One region of the Bradyrhizobium sp. DN3 genome, then DNA from elsewhere that is predicted to be linked to it. Evidence: riboswitches for the same ligand, from Rfam matches in the RefSeq annotation. Region 1 holds a riboswitch; the other holds the start of a gene.
What was found. Region 1 has a riboswitch for glycine ahead of AAE027_RS37015 (D-amino acid dehydrogenase). Riboswitches for the same ligand answer to the same signal wherever they lie in the genome.
Positions count from the first base shown of each region.

Region 1 (9,194 bases):
CCCGGTGCTGCCCCCGCACCCAACACGGCGAAGGCTTCAGCACGACCATGATTTCGAGGCTGCCACAGGGCTTACGTACCTGCTGTCTACGCTTCACGAGCGACGTTACCGTCACCCGTGCACGACTCGCTTCCGGCTGGCGGGCTCCGCCTTTGCCGCGAGGGCGTCGAACCCTCTGGGTCACGTTGAAAGGTTCAGATCACATTCCTCCTCCTTTCCAGGACTTGTCCTGACGCAAGCTGGGCGCACGGAAGGCACAAGTTCTTTGATCTCGCGCGGCTCAGCAAGGCGCCGATCGCGGCTGAGGCGATTAAGCGCGTCGATGTTCTGTTCGCGATTGAGCGCGAGATCAACGGTCTTACTGCGCAGGAGCGTCTGCGTGTGCGCGAAGCGCGTAGCCGCCCCGTGATCGTCGAGCTGGAGGCGTGGTTGCGTGAGCAGCGCCAAGCTTTCCAGGAACAACGCACGACCAAAGCGATCAATTACTGCCTCAGCCGGAGGGATGCCTTTAGCCGCTTCTTCGATAACGGACGGCTTTGCATGTCGAACGATGCTGCTGAGCGTGAGCTACGGGCGGTCGCCGTGGGACGAAACAATTGGACCTTCGCCGGCTTCAATGAGGGCGGCCGGCGTGCGGCTACGATCTACAGCCTCATCGCCACTGCGCTATGCCGCGCGCGGCATAGGGCCGTTTATGCCGCCCGCCAAACTATGCCGAGCCGGATCGTTTTCCCCAGATTTCTCGCTGACCAGCGTTTGGTCGGTTCGGCATAGTTCGTTCTGTGCCTCCGCTTTCAACAGCGGAGAACAGGAAGATGGAAGCTGTAGAGTACTTGTGCAGAAGAGGCACTCGAGGAAGTGGCCAGACGTGACATGCCAGAGATCCTCAACGCGGATCAAGGCAGCCAGTTCACCCAGCCACGACTTCACCAGCATGCTGCAGGATGCGAGACTCGCCATTAGCATGGGCGGCAAGAGCGCTCGGTGCGGGCTGCGAACGATGAAGTACGAGAAGGTTTATCTGCTCGCCTATGGACGGCGTCTCGCAAGCGCGTGCGTCTCCGGATACTTGGCCTTCTACAATGGGGGACACCTACATTCGAGCCTTGACGGGCGCACGCCCTACGACGCTTATTTTGCGGCGCAAGCGATGAGCGACGGCCGCATGATCGTCGCCGCGATTTTGCTACAGCTCTGCTCGGGCCACGCCCTCCCGACGATGTTACGCTGAAGCGGGGTTTTGCTATTTTTCTGCGGCGAAATTGAGGGTTTGCCGTTCTTCAGCCGCTCTGCCAGCTCGCGCACCGATAGAGCCTGTTTATGGATCAGGCGCACCGGATGTCCCTCACGCTCGTTCGTCTCGCTTGCTTCCAGTCTTGGTATGGCCGCCTTCAACGTCTATGTGAGAGGCCAAACTGCCAATGGCGCAGCCGAGAAGCGACCATGAAATCCGCTCCGAAAGCTCTCCGGACTTAGCGGAATTGCTGTCCGCGACTTAGCGAAATCGGCTGGGACTACTGAACCACGCATGCTCGGCGGCTCTCAAGCTCTTTTTCCGTCAGGCTGAGCCAGCGGCCGTCGTGGAGGTTGCACCGACCCTGATGCGCGGCTGATGCAGCTCGGCCCGGATCTCCACGAGTGAGGTATCGCGCTTAGCATCGAGGAGAGCGCGCACGAGAGCTTCACATCCGCGTATATGCGGGCATCCCTCCGTAGACGGTGAATAGGTTGGGGAGTTCTTGTAGGTCCAGAATGGGAGTACCTTCAAACAAGATGAGGCCCGGCTGGTCTTTTCATCTAGCGGCCAGGGCGATTGACGCGTGTGTAGGAAATTTTGTGGGTGATCGAGCCCGACAACAGTCACCATAGCATCAATTGGAGCGCCGGAGGCGGGACCGATGTTACCTCCGATACGGAGCGGGAACTAGAGCCGCACTGCGATGGTCCATTACAAGGATGCGGCCCCCGATCTCCGGTACGTCGGCAAGGGAAAAGCCATAGCGAGATGGCGAGCACGTCCTCCTTGCCCTCCATCGCTTTCACCCGGTCGACAAAGCCACGTATAAGCGGCAGGGCCGTGGGATAGCTTCCTAGTTGGCGCAGTCATACAGCGATATCACGGGATTCACTTGTCCCCGCACCGTCTTCATTGCGATGTCGAGCAGTTCCTCATCGCGCTCTACCACGTCTGTGTGAGGATCCTCCTTATAGAGGACAATGACGTCGGCATGCTCGATGCGCTTTACCGTCAGATGCGGGTCGAGCTCCACACCACGCAGCTCGGACCGACCAGGGCGCGCACGCGCTCTATGATGTCGCCTTCGACATCATCGTCGCCGTCCGCCCCTTGGCGCCGTGAAGGCCCACTAGCACCCCGTCGACAGGCAGTGCCGTCTTGAGCTGTCCTAGAATCTCATCGCGCATGAACTCGTAATCGCGTCGGTTTGTGGTGCCGCCGGCCTGCGCTTCGAAGCACCTTCCCTCGATTGTGAAATTCTCGGCAGTCGCTCTGCGACGCGCCACCCAGAGCGGCGCCGTGCACAGGAGCGGTGCTTGTTAGGGGTGCTCGCCATGCCTCAGGAAGACGCGTTAAAGGCTTCGAGGCTGGTCGGGAGAGGTGAGAAGGTATTGGATACCGTGCCAATCGTGGCGGCGAACAAGCGCATAGACAGGGGCTCTTTTGGCTTTCGTTGAATAGACGCGGTACGCTTTCTCTAGCGGCGGCAATGAGGTCGCCTCAAGGCCGGATGGAGAGGCAGGTTATGTTGCTAGCACCTCACGGGTTCAGCTGAACGAGGTAGATGGGCTTGTCGCGCCACAGTCCGTAACGCTCAACAATTGACTAGTGAACGTGACGATGCCGGTTTCAGTTATGTCGGATATGATGCGATCGCTACCGAATATAGAATGGATAGCACGGGTGATGTCATGCCATTTTCAAGGTCCAGGCGTCTGCGCGTTTTTTCGTCTCCAACTCCAATAATAACGCGGAAAACCCGCACCGCCCTCCTCTACTCTAAGCTGCTGTCGACGTTTGAGTGGGACAGAGTTTTCTTTAGTTGTGTTCGGAAGGAACTTCACAACATCAATATCGTGTGACGCTCGATTCCGTGATCCATCCGATCTGGCCAGCGCTTTACGCCTGGGCGGCTTAGGACCTTGATCTGAGCTCGCTCGAGGAAATAACGACCGGGCTCCAGCGACCGTGACTCAAATGCCATGTTCAGCGCAAGCGGACTCGATTTCGAGATTCGACCCAGCCGCATATACCATACTGATCAAGAGAAACTCTGCCCAACAAGGACGCCGCGCCCTCTTCGATCAATGCTGCTGCAATGTCGACCAATGTCGTAAGCAGCGGTTGGTCATCAGTCTCACAGACAAGAAGCTGGATCGACTGGAACCGATCTATCATCAATCAACAGCTTTCAGGACACGGCCGGCTCTCATGAGGCTTCCCAACGCCAGACAGGACGAAAAGGCGGTCATCCAGTTGCTAGTGGCGAGTTCTTTAAGGAATACCGATCAGATTCCGGAATCAGACCCTCGGACAGGAGGCAGTAGCCGAGATGATCGATCCGTCCAGGCCCAAGACGTTCATCGGCGATGGGATCACCGCAGCGTTACGCTTCCCGACTTTCCGGCGGGTCTGGCTTGCGAGCTTGCTTGCTAATCTAGGCATCTTGATTCAGGGGGTCGGTGCAGCTTGGGCGATGACACAGATGACGTCATCCGCGGACCAGGTAGCGCTGGTGCAGACCGCACTCCTGCTCCCGATGATGCTGATTTCGATCCCCGCTGGCGCTATCGCCGATATGCATGATCGGCGCATCGTCGCGTTGGCGGCGCTTTCCATTGAGCTTTGCGGCGCAACCGCGCTTACCGTGCTTCATTGGTTGGATCTCACCACGTCGAATCTGTTGTTGGCACTCTGCTTTGCCATCGGCAGTGGCATGGCGCTGATAAGCCCGGCTTGGCAATCCTCCGTGAGTGAGCAGGTGCCCGCGGAGGCGACACCGTCCGCTGTCGCCCTCAACGGCATGAACTACAATATCGCGCGTAGCGTAGGTCCAGCCATCGGCGGCATTGTCGTGGCGAGTGTAGGTGCAGTGGCTGCGTTTGCGCTTAACGCCGTGCTCTACCTTCCACTAATGGCTGCGCTGTTCATGTGGAAGCACGTAGCCGAACCCTCGCGGGTACCGCCGGAAACTTTCAGGCGCGCTATCGTGTCCGGCTTGCGCTACGTTAGTAATTCGCCATCAATCAAGATCGTGCTGACCCGCGCTATGATCACGGGCGTCATTGGTGGCGCGATCCTCGCATTGATGCCACTGATCACGCGCGATCTCCTGCATGGCGGCGCCCAGACTTATGGCATCATGCTAGGCGCGTTTGGCTTGGGCGCGGTGATCGGCGCGCTCAATATCACCCAGGTGCGTAAGCGGCTCAGCGGCGAAGCGGCGATCCGCACCTGCGCGATATCGATGGGCGCAGCGCTCGCCGCAGTGGCGCTGAGCCGCCAGCCGGTACTGACGGCAGCAGCGTTGGTCCTGGCGGGGGCGGTATGGACCATGACGTGGACACTGTTCAGTATTGGTGTGCAACTGTCGGCGCCGCGATGGGTGGCTGGACGCTCGCTCGCAGCATATCAAGCTGTGAGTTCCGGCGGGATCGCCCTCGGCAGCTGGGGCTGGGGCCACCTGACCGACGCCACGGGGGTCGAAACGGCACTCCTGATATCGGCCGCTCTGATGCTGGCTTCGCCGCTTATTGGTCTGCTCCTGACCATGCCCCGTATCTACGCCCGCAGCAACGAAGCCGAGTTGCTGGCCGATCCTGAGGTCAGACTTCCCTTAACCGGGCGGAGCGGGCCTCTAGTAGTGGAGATCGAATACCGGGTGGCGCCGGAGAACGGGCGGGCGTTCCACAACATCATGCAGGAAGTGCAGCTGGTTCGGCAGCGCAACGGCGCCTACGGCTGGTCGATTGCGCGGGATATTGCCGATCCCGAATTGTGGACCGAGCGTTATCACTGCCCGACCTGGCTCGACTACTTGCGACAGCGCAACCGCTCCACCCGATCGGAGCGCGCAATGGAACATCAGGCGACTGCCTTTCACGTGGGCCCAGCCCCGGTGCGAGTTCGCCGCATGCTGGAGCGACCTTTCGGCTCAGTACGCTGGAAGGACGACACGCCCGATAAAGCCATGAACGAACTGTTGCTCGGGTGCAAGCGCGGCGGGGCCGGCATTAGTCCTTTATAAGATAGGCATAAAGTTAGTGCTGGCTAAGACGAGCCGCCACGAGGGCATGATGTGGACGCTATTCATGAGCGTCTGCCGTCCGCGTTGCTAAACAACTCATCGGGTCGAAAAAACGGCCACTCAGAAGGAGTGGCCCCGAAGTCTGAGAGGAACGCCCATGAGAGCCTCTGGGATCAGGCTTCGGCCTGATCGATTGGTGAGAATGGTAGGCCGAGACTCTCGGCGACAGCCCTGTAGGTCAGCCGCTCCCAGTTCGCGAAGCCGGGGTATCGAACGGTCGAGGATTACGACCTCGGCCCCCAAAACGAGCCGCCATCCGTGCCGCAAGTGTCCCGACAACGCCGCCCGATCACCGCGATACGTGCCGGCTGGACACCCGGCACGCCGCCGATCAAAGCCCCCGTCCGCCTGCATACCGTTTCAGGGCCGCACCGGCTGGTTCAATCGCAAGCATGCCCGCGACCTCACTCATCGGTGCAAGCAGCGGAAGACCGCCATGCGCATCAGCGATGGCAGTGCACCCGGACTTCATCAGTCCCTTGGCCTGCTCCGGGCCTGGCGCCGAGTGAAGATAGGTAAACAGGGCCTGGTTCTCTCGCAGTTGCGTCCATTCAGACGGCTGCGGCTCCTTGACCTATACAATCATCTCGCTTGACGCGAACACCTCCCGAGCAAGTCCGCGATCGTTGCACCGGCCTTCCGGTAATTGGCATCTGTGGCACCAATTGCAGCGCCGGCATTTGTTTCAACCAGCACGCTGTGGCCGGCGGCCACGTACTTGCGGACTGCTCCAGGAGTCAGGCCCACGCGGTACTCACGCGTCTTAATTTCATTGGGAACACCGACCTTCATCTGCAATCTCCCTGCTGAATCCGTTTCTAGTCGGAAGGGCGGTTCGAATATCCAGGCAAGGAAGGCAGATCGTGCAGAAATTCATCTAAATTTTGGGATCAAGCGCAGGATTCCGATCAAGCCGATCCTGCGGATGAATAGATCTGTGAATGTGCTGAGAGAGACACACGCTGTGCATTCGTCGGATGCATGGTTACCGCACCCAGCGTTGACAGTGAATTTATCCCGTAAACCAGGGCGAGTGCCAGACTGCTCGAGCGTAGTTCCGCCGCTCTTTGCCGGCGCAGTATGGGTTTCGATTCTGATGCATGACATCTCATTGCACATTGCAGTTTTTTCGTCACGTTCATGATGCCCGACTTCTTGACACGGCGCGGCACGCCTGGAATGATGTAATGTCTGTTGATGGTGTGCGGGAGAGTGCGATGGGCCGGCAGGCGCATCGCCGCCGACGGAGCAACTCCCCAAGGAAACTCTCAGGCCCAGCACTGTACACCGAGGACAATCTGGAGAGAGGTGCCAGTTGGCGCCCACCGAAGGGGACCGCTATCAACCAGGACAGCGGACGAAGCTCTCAGGTGCACGGACAGATTTGGGGACGGAGTTATGGCGATGCCATTTCACCGTTCATTCATCCTTGTCCTGGAGCACACGATGAGCACGATTATCATTATTGGATCCGGTATCACCGGAGTTACGACTGCCTATGCTCTGGCCGCGCGTGGCTATTCGGTTACGGTCTTTGACCGCCAGCGTTATCCCGCGATGGATACTTCGTTTGCCAATGGCGGCCAATTATCGGCAAGCAATGCCGAGGTCTGGAACAACCCCACAACCATCATGAAGGGCCTGAGATGGATGCTGCGCAGGGACGCGCCGCTACTTCTGAACCCGAGTCCGAGTTTTCACAAATATACCTGGTTGGCAGAGTTCATAGGGCAGACTCGCCATTACCGTCGCAATACAATCGAGACGACAAAGCTCGCGATAGCCGCTCGGCAGCATCTATTTGAACTTGCCGATCGGGAAGGCATCACATTTGACCTGGAGCGGCGGGGAATCTTGCACGTCTACTCCAACAAAGCCGAATTCGATGCAGCTTCTCATGTGAACAAGCTGCTGCGAGAGGGCGGGCTTGATCGGCACCCCGTGACGCCCACCGAGATGCGCACGATAGAACCCGCACTACAAGGCGACCACTATGGCGGGTTCTTCACCCCCTCTGACTCAACTGGCGATATTCACAAGTTCACGCGTGGTCTCGCTGCGGCCTGCGAGCGAAAAGGGGTGCGTTTTGTTTTCGGGGCAGAGGTCAGCGATATACGAGCCGATTCGGAAGGTGTGCTCATACGCTGGCAAGAAGGGCCGTCGAGGAATGAATTAAGGAATCAAAGAGCAGTGATTTGTGCTGGGGTCGGCAGCCGGCGGATTGCTTCAATGCTTGGGGACCGCGTAAATATCTATCCCGTCAAGGGATATTCCATCACCGTGAATCTGGCGGACGAAGCAAGCCAGAAGGCTGCGCCTCGTGTCAGCCTTCTGGATGAGGCCGCCAAGATCGTTACCAGCCGGTTGGGACAGGATCGCTTCCGTATCGCGGGGACGGCTGAATTGAATGGCGAGAACCGCGACATCCGTGCGGACCGAGTTAGACCTCTCCTGAATTGGGTGGAGCAATTGTTTCCTTGTGTCTGCACCGCGCAGGTGGTGCCGTGGGCTGGCTTGCGTCCCATGACACCTAGCATGATGCCCAGGGTTGGCCGGGGCAAGAGGCCGAACATCTTCTACAACACTGGCCATGGTCATCTCGGTTGGACATTATCGGCTGCAACGGCTGAGATGGTCGCCGACGCCATCATGACGCACGACGGCGCTGCTCATCGCGAATAGTCCGTGGTTTGATTTGTGGTAGGGCTTACCGGTCGGCGAGACCATGCTCCCGGCGACGAGCCGGGAGCATATCGCTGCTTTGCTGCTCGGCTTCCGATGAGGGCCGCAGTAGGTTTGCTTGGCAGCACATTCGAAGGTGAGTTGCTTGTGAGCTTTGGGGACTTCTACTCAGTAAAGCCTACTCGGCAGGCAGAACACCTTAGCGCCGGCGAAGAGGACGAACCGACGTACCATTTCTTATGGCCGCCGGACTGTCGTCACCCATCGCTCTGCTGGCCTTGTGGCAGAAGTGCTGGTGTCAATTCTCGCACGGAACCTCAATTGGAACGCCAAACCCCGCTTTGACGCGGTCCAATATCACCATTGTCTTAAAGCCCTTCACGTCGGAGTTCTCATAAAAAAATCGCTGAGTGAACCTGTCATAATCTTCCATACTCCGCGCGGAAATGTAGAGAACAAAATCAGGTTCGCCAGTGACGGAACAGCCACTGACGATTTCAGGAGACGATTTGATGGCCTTCTTGAACCTGTCGATTATGTCCGGGCTGTCCCGCTCCAAGTTGACAAATACAAGCATTTGAATGGGTCTTCCTACCGCCTTTGGCGAAACGATAGAGACATCGCCCTCAATGATGCCTTCCGAACGAAGCCTCTTCAATCGTCGCTGACACGCGGTCGCAGAAAGCCCCGCCAGTTCACCGATCATGTCCGAGGTCAGACGGTTGTTCTTCTGCACGATTTCGAGAATACGGGCGTCTATTCGATCATATTGCATCTGGGCTCCCCTCCCGGTAGATTCCATCGCAAAATGGTTGCTCAATGCAGGAAATTATCCGAACAGCAGCAAACTGCGATGTAAATCTGTTTGTGACATTATCCTGAACGCCTAGCGCGTTCAACAATGACCACGTGAAACTTTCATTTGCGTGCTGCGCCAGACAGCCGTGGTTCGGTCGCCCGGGCCTGGGTGACTGGGTTTTCGGCAGCGTGAGTTGACGCTCTGCGGTCGACAGTTCCTGGGATGCCTAGTGGACGGCCTCGGCGAGCTTGATCAGCCGATCAAAGCGAACTTGGCGCAGCCAAGCTTCAAAGCCGTCGGCCAGTCGTCCTTCTAATTTAGTCGCACGAGGGGCGCTGTCTTGCGCTGCGGCCGCGGATCTCTTTCTGGATTGCACAGATGGGGCAATC
Region 1 covers NZ_JAULLN010000045.1:27,814-37,007, reverse strand. Annotated here, with positions in the region: gene AAE027_RS37045 (IS66 family transposase) at 199-774, shown strand; gene AAE027_RS37040 (hypothetical protein) at 1,001-1,231, shown strand; partial or broken gene AAE027_RS37035 (M81 family metallopeptidase) at 2,091-2,297, opposite strand; gene AAE027_RS37030 (M81 family metallopeptidase) at 2,308-2,523, opposite strand; gene AAE027_RS37025 (MFS transporter) at 3,570-5,264, shown strand; partial or broken gene AAE027_RS37020 (alanine dehydrogenase) at 5,514-6,116, opposite strand; glycine riboswitch at 6,520-6,617, shown strand; glycine riboswitch at 6,620-6,709, shown strand; gene AAE027_RS37015 (D-amino acid dehydrogenase) at 6,771-8,006, shown strand; gene AAE027_RS37010 (Lrp/AsnC family transcriptional regulator) at 8,305-8,781, opposite strand.

Region 2 (9,194 bases), on a different contig from region 1:
GAGGAGCAACTTTTGATGGGGCTGGAGCGGCGATCGGAAAAGCACCGTAATCCAGGCGATCATTGGCTCGACGACGTTTGTCGCGGCTCGCTGGAAGGTTTCGGCACGCGCGATATCGGTTTCTTCGAGCTGTGTGCGAAGTTCGACTCAATCGAAGTATGGGTCGATCCCCTGCCCAATGATCAGCTTGTGCTCGTCTGGCTGCTCGACCTTCTTCGCCCCTACAAGGAGATCACGACGAAGCTGAGCTTGGTGCATACGGATGACATTGTTGCGAACTATGCTCCGCAATCGGTCGCAAAATGGAAGCTGCCGGCCTTCAAGGTGGTCGACAATCATTTGATGACGGCAAGCCGCGCCTGGCGGGCCTATCGGGCGTCGACGCCGGCACCCTGTTTCGATCTGCTGATGACGGATCTGATGGTCCTGCCGAGACTTCGATCGGCGCTCATTGCGATGCTTGAAGAGCTTCCGGACAGCGTGACGGGACTCGGTGCAACTGAAATGGATCTGCTGGATTTTGTGAACGAAGGGCACACCGACCCGAGGCGCGTCTGCGATGCCAGGTGCCTTCGCGATGTATTCGACGGAAACGACGCGCGCTATGCCTTGCTCGAACTGGCGGAACATTCGGCGCCGCCGGTCTTGTTGGGCGATCCGGCGTTCGACAACGAGGCCCGCTATTTCGGCAAGAGTGAGTGGAAAGTCACGCTGACTGAACTCGGGCGTTCACTTCTCGCGCGCGAAGACGACATGTGGCGTCACAACACGATCAAACGTTGGTGGGGCGGTACTGAACTGACCAATGAACGTCTCTGGCGTTGGGATCGCGAAAGCCGATTGTTGGTTGGGCCTTAGAGGTCGCGTTCAGTGCCGTAGGGTGGGCAAAGGCGCGCAAGCGCCGTGCCCACCATATTTCAATAAAGGCAAGGTGGTGGGCACGCTTCCGCCTTCGCTCTTCGAGCTACGGCGGACAAGCCGCTTTGCCCACCCTACGAGACCTCCGTCGCGTCTTACTCCGCGGCTTCGGCGTAATCGCTCACCGGCGGGCAGGAGCACACCAGGTTACGATCGCCATAGACATTGTCGACACGGCCGACCGGGCTCCAATATTTGTCGGTACGCGAGACGCCGTCGGGGAAGCAGCCTTCGGCGCGGGTGTAGGCACGATTCCACGCATCATCCGCGATGTCGTGCACGGTGTGCGGAGCGTGGCGCAAGGGCGAGGCCTCGATCTTGAAGCGGCCGGCTTCGACCTCGGCGATTTCTTTCCGGATCGCGATCATGGCGTCGCAGAACCGGTCCAGCTCGGCCTTCGATTCCGACTCGGTCGGTTCGATCATCAGAGTTCCCGGCACCGGGAAGCTCATGGTGGGCGCATGGAAGCCGTAGTCGATCAGGCGCTTGGCGATGTCATCAACGGTGACGCCGCTCGTCGTCTTCAGCGGACGGGGGTCGACGATGCATTCATGCGCAACGCGGCCCTTCGCATTCTTGTAGAGCACCGCGAAATGCGGGTCGAGACGGGCCGCAATGTAGTTCGCGTTGAGGATCGCGATTTCGGTCGCACGCTTCAATCCTTCACCGCCCATCATCAAGATGTAGATGTAGGAGATGGTGAGGATCGAGGCCGAGCCGAACGGCGCGGCCGACACGGGACCGACCGGGGCGTCCGCCTTTGTTGCGGGATGGCCGGGGAGGAACGGGGCGAGATGCGCTCTAACGCCGATCGGGCCCATGCCGGGGCCGCCGCCGCCATGCGGGATGCAGAAGGTCTTGTGCAAATTGAGGTGGCTGACGTCGGCGCCGTATTCGCCGGGCCTGCTAAGGCCGACCTGTGCGTTGAGGTTGGCGCCGTCGAGGTACACTTGGCCGCCATGGCCGTGCACGATGTCGCAGATCTCACGGATATGCTCCTCGAACACGCCGTGGGTCGAGGGATAGGTGATCATGACCGCGGCGAGATCGTTGGAATGCTTCTCCGCCTTGGCGCGGAGATCATTGACGTCGACGTCGCCATTCTTCTCGCAGGCGACCACCACCACGTCCATGCCGACCATCGCGGCCGAAGCCGGGTTGGTGCCATGGGCGGAGGAGGGGATCAGGCAGATCTTGCGCTGGCTCTGTCCGCGCGACGCGTGATAGCCACGGATTGCGAGCAGCCCGGCGTATTCGCCCTGCGCGCCCGAGTTCGGCTGCAGCGAGATCGCGTCATAGCCGGTGATGTCGCACAGCCACTTTTCCAGTCGCGCGAACAGCGCGTGATAGCCGGCGGCCTGCTCGCGCGGAGCGAACGGATGCAGCGTCGCAAACTCCGGCCAAGTCAGCGGCATCATCTCGGTGGTCGCATTCAGCTTCATAGTGCAGGAGCCGAGCGGAATCATGGCGCGGTCGAGCGCGAGGTCGCGATCACTGAGCTTGCGCATGTAGCGCAGCATCTCGGTCTCCGAGCGATGCGCGTGGAACACCGGATGGGTGAGGAACGCGGTGGTGCGCTTCAACTCGTCCGGCAGCGCCTCGCGCGTCTCGGCGTCGATCTCGGCGTAGGCGAGTGTGCCGCCGAAGGCGCGCCAGACCGCTTCCACCGTCGCGGGCGTCGTGGTCTCGTCGAGCGCGATGCGCAAGCCGCTATCACCGATTCCAAGATTGATCTTCTCGGCAGCGGCGCGCGCGACGATCTCGACGCGCTTGGCGCCGGCATCGACGCTGAGCGTGTCGAAGAAGCTGTCCGACTGGAGCGCAAAGCCGAGCTTGCGCAGGCCCGCGGCGAGCACCGCGGCGCGGCGGTGGACGTTGCGTGCGATCTGCGTCAGGCCCTCGGGGCCGTGATAGACCGCATACATCGAGGCGATCACGGCTAGCAACACCTGCGCGGTGCAGATGTTGGAGGTCGCCTTCTCGCGGCGGATGTGCTGCTCGCGGGTCTGCAGCGCGAGGCGATAGGCAGGCATCCCACGCGAATCCACGGAGAGGCCGACGATGCGGCCGGGCAGCAAGCGCTTCAGCGCATCGCGCACCGCCATATAGGCCGCGTGCGGTCCGCCATAGCCCATGGGAACGCCAAAGCGCTGCGCCGAGCCGATCGCGATGTCGGCACCCAGCTCGCCGGGCGAGGCCAGCAGCGTCAGTGCCAGCAGATCAGCGGCAACGATCGCCAGTGCGCCCTTGGCGTTCAGCGCCGCAATCGCGGGCCGCAAGTTCCGCACCGCGCCCGAAGAGCCCGGATATTGCAGCAGCGCACCAAGCACGTCACTCTTGTCGAGATCGGTGAGGGGGTCGCCGACGATCAGGCTCCAGCCCAGCGGCTCGGCGCGGGTGCGCATCACCGCGAGCGTCTGCGGATGCACGTCCTTGTCGACGAAGAACGCCTTTGCCTTCACCTGCGAGTGCCGCTCGGCGAGCGCCATGGCCTCGGCCGCCGCCGTCGCCTCATCCAGCAGCGAAGCGTTGGCGACGTCGAGACCGGTGAGATCGCAGATCATGGTCTGGAAGTTGAGCAGCGCTTCCAGGCGGCCCTGGCTGATCTCGGGCTGATAGGGCGTATACGCCGTGTACCAGGCCGGATTTTCGAGGATGTTGCGCTGGATCACAGCGGGCAGGATCGTGCCGGAATAGCCTTGGCCGATCAGCGAGGTGAAGACCTGGTTCTGCCGCGCCAGCTCGGCCATATGCGCAATCGCCTCGGTTTCACTCAGCGGCTTGCCGAGATCGAGCGGGGCGGCCTGCCGGATCGAGGCCGGCAGCGTCTCCGCCATCAGCGCGTCGACGCTCTTGGCGCTGACGGCCTCGAGCATCGCGGTGATGTCGCCTGCCGAGGGGCCGATGTGGCGGCGAACGAAGCTGGCGGCGGCCTCGCCATTGGATTTGCGGTGCGCGGTCATCATTGGGTCCTCGCTTTAAATTTCGCTGTCATGCCCGCCTTGTGCGCGCTTGCGCACTGGGGCGGGGCATCCAGTAAACGCGGCCGTTCGTGCTTGACCCGAGAAGCCGCGGCGTACTGGATCGTCCGCCTTCGCGGACGATGACATCGAGAATGAGGTTACAGTTCGCTTCATCTCACGCCGTATGTGCCTTGTACGCAGCTTCATCCATGAGGCCGCCGAGCTCGCTTTTGTCGGCGATCTTGATCTTGAAGAACCAGGCGGCGCCTTGCGCATCCGAGTTCACCAGCGCCGGCTCGGCGGCGAGTGCGGGATTGATCTCGAGCACTTCGCCCGAGACCGGGGCATAGACGTCGGAGGCGGCCTTGACGGATTCCACGACGGCGGCAGCTTCCGCCTTCTTCAGCACGCGGCCGAGCTTGGGCAGTTCGACGAACACGACGTCGCCGAGCTGCTGCTGCGCGTAGTCGGTGATCCCGACGGTGGCGACGTCGCCCTCGATGGCGAGCCATTCATGGTCGGAGGTGTACAGCATCGTGGTCATTGTCGAATCCTCAGCGTTTGTAGGTGTTTTTGACGAAGGGCATGGCGGCGACCTGCAGGGGCAGGCGCTGGCCGCGCACCTCGGCGAACAGCTTGGTGCCGAGCGCGCTCTGGCTCGTGGGCACATAGCCCATCGCCACCGGTGCATTCAGGCTCGGGCCGAAGCCGCCCGATGTGACCTTGCCGATCGGCTCGCCCACCGTCGCATCCGCAAACAGCAGCGCGCCCTCGCGCACCGGCGCGCGCCCTTCGGCGCGCAGGCCGACCCGGCGGCGGGACGCACCGTGGTTGAAATGAGCGAGAATCTTCTCGGCGCCGGGGAAGCCGCCGGCGCGCGCGCCGCCAGTGCGGCGGCTCTTCTGCACCGACCATTCCAGCGCGGCCTCGACGGGCGTGGTGGTGGTGTCGATGTCGTGGCCGTAGAGGCAGAGGCCGGCTTCCAGCCGCAAGCTGTCGCGGGCGCCAAGGCCGATCGGCATCACGTCGGGGTTTTCGAGCAGCGTCTTGGCGAGACGCTCGGCATCGCCAGCGGGAACGGAAATCTCGAACCCGTCCTCGCCGGTATAGCCCGAGCGCGAGACGAAACAGGGCAGGCCGGCGACCTCGTGAGGACCGGCGTCCATGAATGTCATGGAGGGCGCCACTGCACACATTTTCGCCAGCGCCGATTCCGCCTTCGGGCCCTGGAGCGCGATCAGCGCGCGGTCGGCAAGCGAATCGACGACACAGTCGCCGGAGAGATGCGCGCGCAGATGCGCCTCGTCCGCGTCCTTGCAGGCGGCATTGACGACCAGGAACAGGTGATCGCCGAAATTGGCGACCATCAGATCGTCGAGGATGCCGCCATCCGCATTGGTGAACTGGGCGTAGCGCTGCCGTCCTGGTGCAATCGCCACGATATCCTGCGGCACCAGCCGCTCCAGCGCGCGGGCGGCGTCCTCGACCCTGCCGGACTTTGGCCGAAGTGCGATCTGGCCCATGTGGGAGACGTCGAACAGGCCGGCAGAGGCGCGGGTATGGAGATGTTCCTTCAGGACGCCCGCGGGGTATTGCACGGGCATGTCATAGCCCGCGAACGGCACCATCTTGCCGCCAAGCGACACATGAAGGTCGTAAAGGGGCGTTCGTCTGAGGGGGGCGTGGTCGTCGGGTGGAAGCATCACAGGGGCCCTCGGCGGTTCCCCGGGGACGATTCCCCGGGAGCAACCAGTCGAAGCCCCATCTGTCGCTGTGCCTGAGAGTATTATCCCGTCGGCGGACGCTGGTCCGGGCCACCCCCTTTTAAAAGGTAATTGCCCGTCGGCGCCTCTTTCCAGATGTCGTCAAAGCCACGCGGTCCTTTTGCCTGAGAGTTTCCGGGGCGGTTGCTCCTTCGGCGCCGGCACCAGTGCCGGTCTCTCCCGACGTGGCCGTACGATATAGATAGGTAAAGACCACAGGGCGGCCAAGCCTGTCAACGCGGCGGCTTCGCCTTTCAACCGGGATTGCTACGGGATTGCGCGCCTGCGGCAACCCACTGATCTGCTTGCACAGTTTCTGGACAGCGAAGCTGGCCTTGTCTAAAAGCGCTTTGGCCCGCAGATATCAGCCTTAACGTCCGGTTTTTATGGCGGGAAGCGCGGGTCCAGGCACACTCGATTGGATGAACATGAGCGGCGTCAACGAGATCAGGTCGACCTTTCTGAACTTCTTTGCCGAGAACGGCCACGAGATCGTGCCGTCCTCGCCACTGGTGCCGCGCAACGACCCGACGCTGATGTTCACCAATGCCGGCATGGTGCAATTCAAGAACGTCTTCACCGGCGTCGAGAAGCGGCTCTATCAGCGCGCCACCACGTCGCAGAAATGCGTGCGCGCCGGCGGCAAGCACAACGATCTCGACAATGTCGGCTACACCGCGCGCCATCTCACCTTCTTCGAGATGCTCGGCAACTTCTCGTTCGGCGACTATTTCAAGGAGCGCGCGATCGAGCTCGCCTGGAAGCTGATCACTGCCGAGTTCGGGCTGAAGAAGGACAAGCTGCTCGTCACCGTCTATCACACCGACGACGAGGCGGCCGGCCTGTGGAAGAAGATCGCCGGCTTCTCCGATGACCGCATCATCCGAATCCCGACCTCGGACAATTTCTGGGCGATGGGCGACACCGGCCCGTGCGGCCCGTGCTCGGAGATCTTCATCGACCGCGGCGAGCACATCTGGGGCGGGCCTCCAGGCTCTCCGGAAGAGGATGGCGACCGCTTCCTCGAATTCTGGAATCTCGTGTTCATGCAGTACGAGCAGGTGACGAAGGAGGAGCGCGTAGGCTTGCCGCGTCCCTCGATCGACACCGGCATGGGCCTGGAGCGCATGGCCTGCATCCTCCAGGGCGTCGAGAGCGTGTTCGAGACCGACCTGTTCCGCAATCTGATCGATGCGACGGCCTCCGCGCTCGGCGCCGGGCCGAGCGAGCAGACAGTGGCGTCGTTCCGCGTCATCGCCGACCATTTGCGCTCCTCCGCCTTCCTCGTCGCCGACGGCGTGCTGCCCTCGAACGAGGGCCGCGGCTATGTGCTGCGCCGGATCATGCGCCGCGCGATGCGCCATGCGCAGCTGCTTGGCGCGAAAGAGCCGCTGATGCACCGGCTGGTCTGGGCGCTGGTGCGCGAGATGGGCCAGGCTTACCCCGAGCTGATGCGCGCGGAGAATCTGATCGAGGAAACGCTGCGGCTGGAAGAGACCCGCTTCCGCAAGACTCTCGCGCGCGGCCTCGCCATCCTCGACGAAAAGAGCGCGTCCTTGAAGAAGGGCGACATGTTCGATGGCGACGTCGCCTTCACACTCTACGACACCTACGGCTTCCCGCTGGACCTGACGCAGGACGCGCTGAAGTCGCGCGGCATCGGCGTCGACCAGGCGGCCTTCTCCGATGCGATGGAGCGCCAAAAAGCCAAGGCGCGCGAGTCGTGGAAGGGCTCGGGCGAAGCGGCTTCCGAGGCGATCTGGTTCCCGCTGCGCGAGAAGCTGGGTGCAACCGAATTCCTGGGCTACGAGACCGAAAGCGCCGAAGGCGTGGTTTCCGCGCTGGTCAAGGACGGCAAGGAGGCGGACAGCCTCAAGGCCGGCGAGACCGGTGCGCTGGTGCTGAACCAGACTCCGTTCTACGCGGAATCCGGCGGCCAGGTCGGCGACACCGGCGTGCTGCTCGGGGAGGGCGGCATCAAGGTCCGCATCACCGACACGCAGAAGAAGCTCGGCGATCTCTTCGTCCACATCGGCACGGTCGAGAGCGGCGAAGTGAAGCTCGGCACCGCGCTGCAGCTCGAGGTCGATCATGGGCGTCGCTCCTCGATCCGCGCCCATCACTCGGCGACGCATCTCATTCACGAGGCGCTGCGTCAGGTGCTCGGCGATCACATCGCCCAGCGCGGCTCGCTGGTCGCGCCCGACCGCCTGCGCTTCGACTTCGTGCATCCGAAGCCGATCACGGCGGAGGAGCTGTCCCGCATCGAGGACATCGCCAACGACGTGGTGCTGGAGAACGACGAGGTCACCACGCGTATCATGGGTGTCGATGAAGCCCGTGAGGCCGGCGCGCGCGCCCTGTTCGGCGAGAAATATGGCGACGAGGTCCGCGTCGTTTCCATGGGCAGGACCGCGCGCGAGCGCGGCGCCAACGCGCTCGGCTGGTCGGTCGAGCTCTGCGGCGGCACCCATGTGAGGCGCACCGGCGACATCGGCCTGATCACGCTCACGAGCGAGAGCGCGGTCGCCTCCGGCGTGCGCCGCATCGAGGCGCTCACCGGCAATTATGCGCGCAAGCACGCCAATGACACCATGGCGCTGGCGAAGACCGCGGCGAACGAGCTGCGCACGTCCATCGACGACGTGCCGGCGCGCATCACAGCACTGATGGAGGAGCGCAAGAAGCTCGAGCGCGAGCTCTCCGACGCGCGCAAGAAGCTGGCGATGGGCGGCGGCGCGTCGTCCAGTAACGGCGCGGCGGCAGGCGTGCGCGAAGCCGGCGGCGTCAAGCTGATGGCGCGCGCGGTCGAGGGCATTGAGATGAAGGATCTCAAGAGCCTCGCCGACGACGGCAAGAAGCAGATCGGCTCCGGCGTCGTCGCCATCGTCGGCGTCACCGAGGACGGCAAGGCCGGCGTCGTGGTCGGCGTCACGCAGGATCTCACCGCGCGCTTCAACGCCGTGAACCTCGTCCGCATCGCCTCCGAAGCGCTCGGCGGCAAGGGCGGCGGCGGCCGGCCCGACATGGCGCAGGCCGGCGGCCCTGACGGCGCCAATGCGGCCGCGGCGCTCTCGGCGATCGAAAAAGCGATGGCAGGCGCTTAAAGCCCTATGTCCCCCGTTCCGCGAGGACGTGGGCTTCGCGATCCCGATTTGAGGGATCGCCTCTTCGAATTGCTGGAGCACGATCCGCTGGCCTACTCGGTCGGGTCGCGCTTCATCCAGGCGATCATCGGCGTCATCGTGATCAACGTGGCGGCGATGATCCTCGCCTCGGTGCCTGAGCTGGACGCGCAATTCGGCACGCTGTTCGCAGGCATCACCATCCTGTCCGTGATCGTGTTCGCGCTGGAATATGCGGCGCGGCTGTGGACCGTGGCCGGCCACACGCAGCGCAAGGCGTCCGCGCTGTCCGACCGGCTCGGCTACGCCTTCTCCGCGCTCGGCATCATCGACCTCATGGCGTTCCTCCCCGCAGCGATCGTGCTGGCCACGGGCCGGCATGCGACGCTGGCAGCTCTCGGCGTACTGCCGTTCTTCAAGCTGAT
Region 2 covers NZ_JAULLN010000017.1:73,337-82,530, forward strand. Annotated here, with positions in the region: gene AAE027_RS24155 (hypothetical protein) at 1-858, shown strand, start outside; gene gcvP (aminomethyl-transferring glycine dehydrogenase) at 1,014-3,881, opposite strand; gene gcvH (glycine cleavage system protein GcvH) at 4,057-4,425, opposite strand; gene gcvT (glycine cleavage system aminomethyltransferase GcvT) at 4,436-5,584, opposite strand; glycine riboswitch at 5,749-5,837, opposite strand; gene alaS (alanine--tRNA ligase) at 6,073-8,751, shown strand; gene AAE027_RS24180 (cyclic nucleotide-gated ion channel) at 8,758-9,194, shown strand, end outside.
Region 2: another riboswitch for glycine. It lies ahead of gcvT (glycine cleavage system aminomethyltransferase GcvT); the one in region 1 lies ahead of AAE027_RS37015 (D-amino acid dehydrogenase).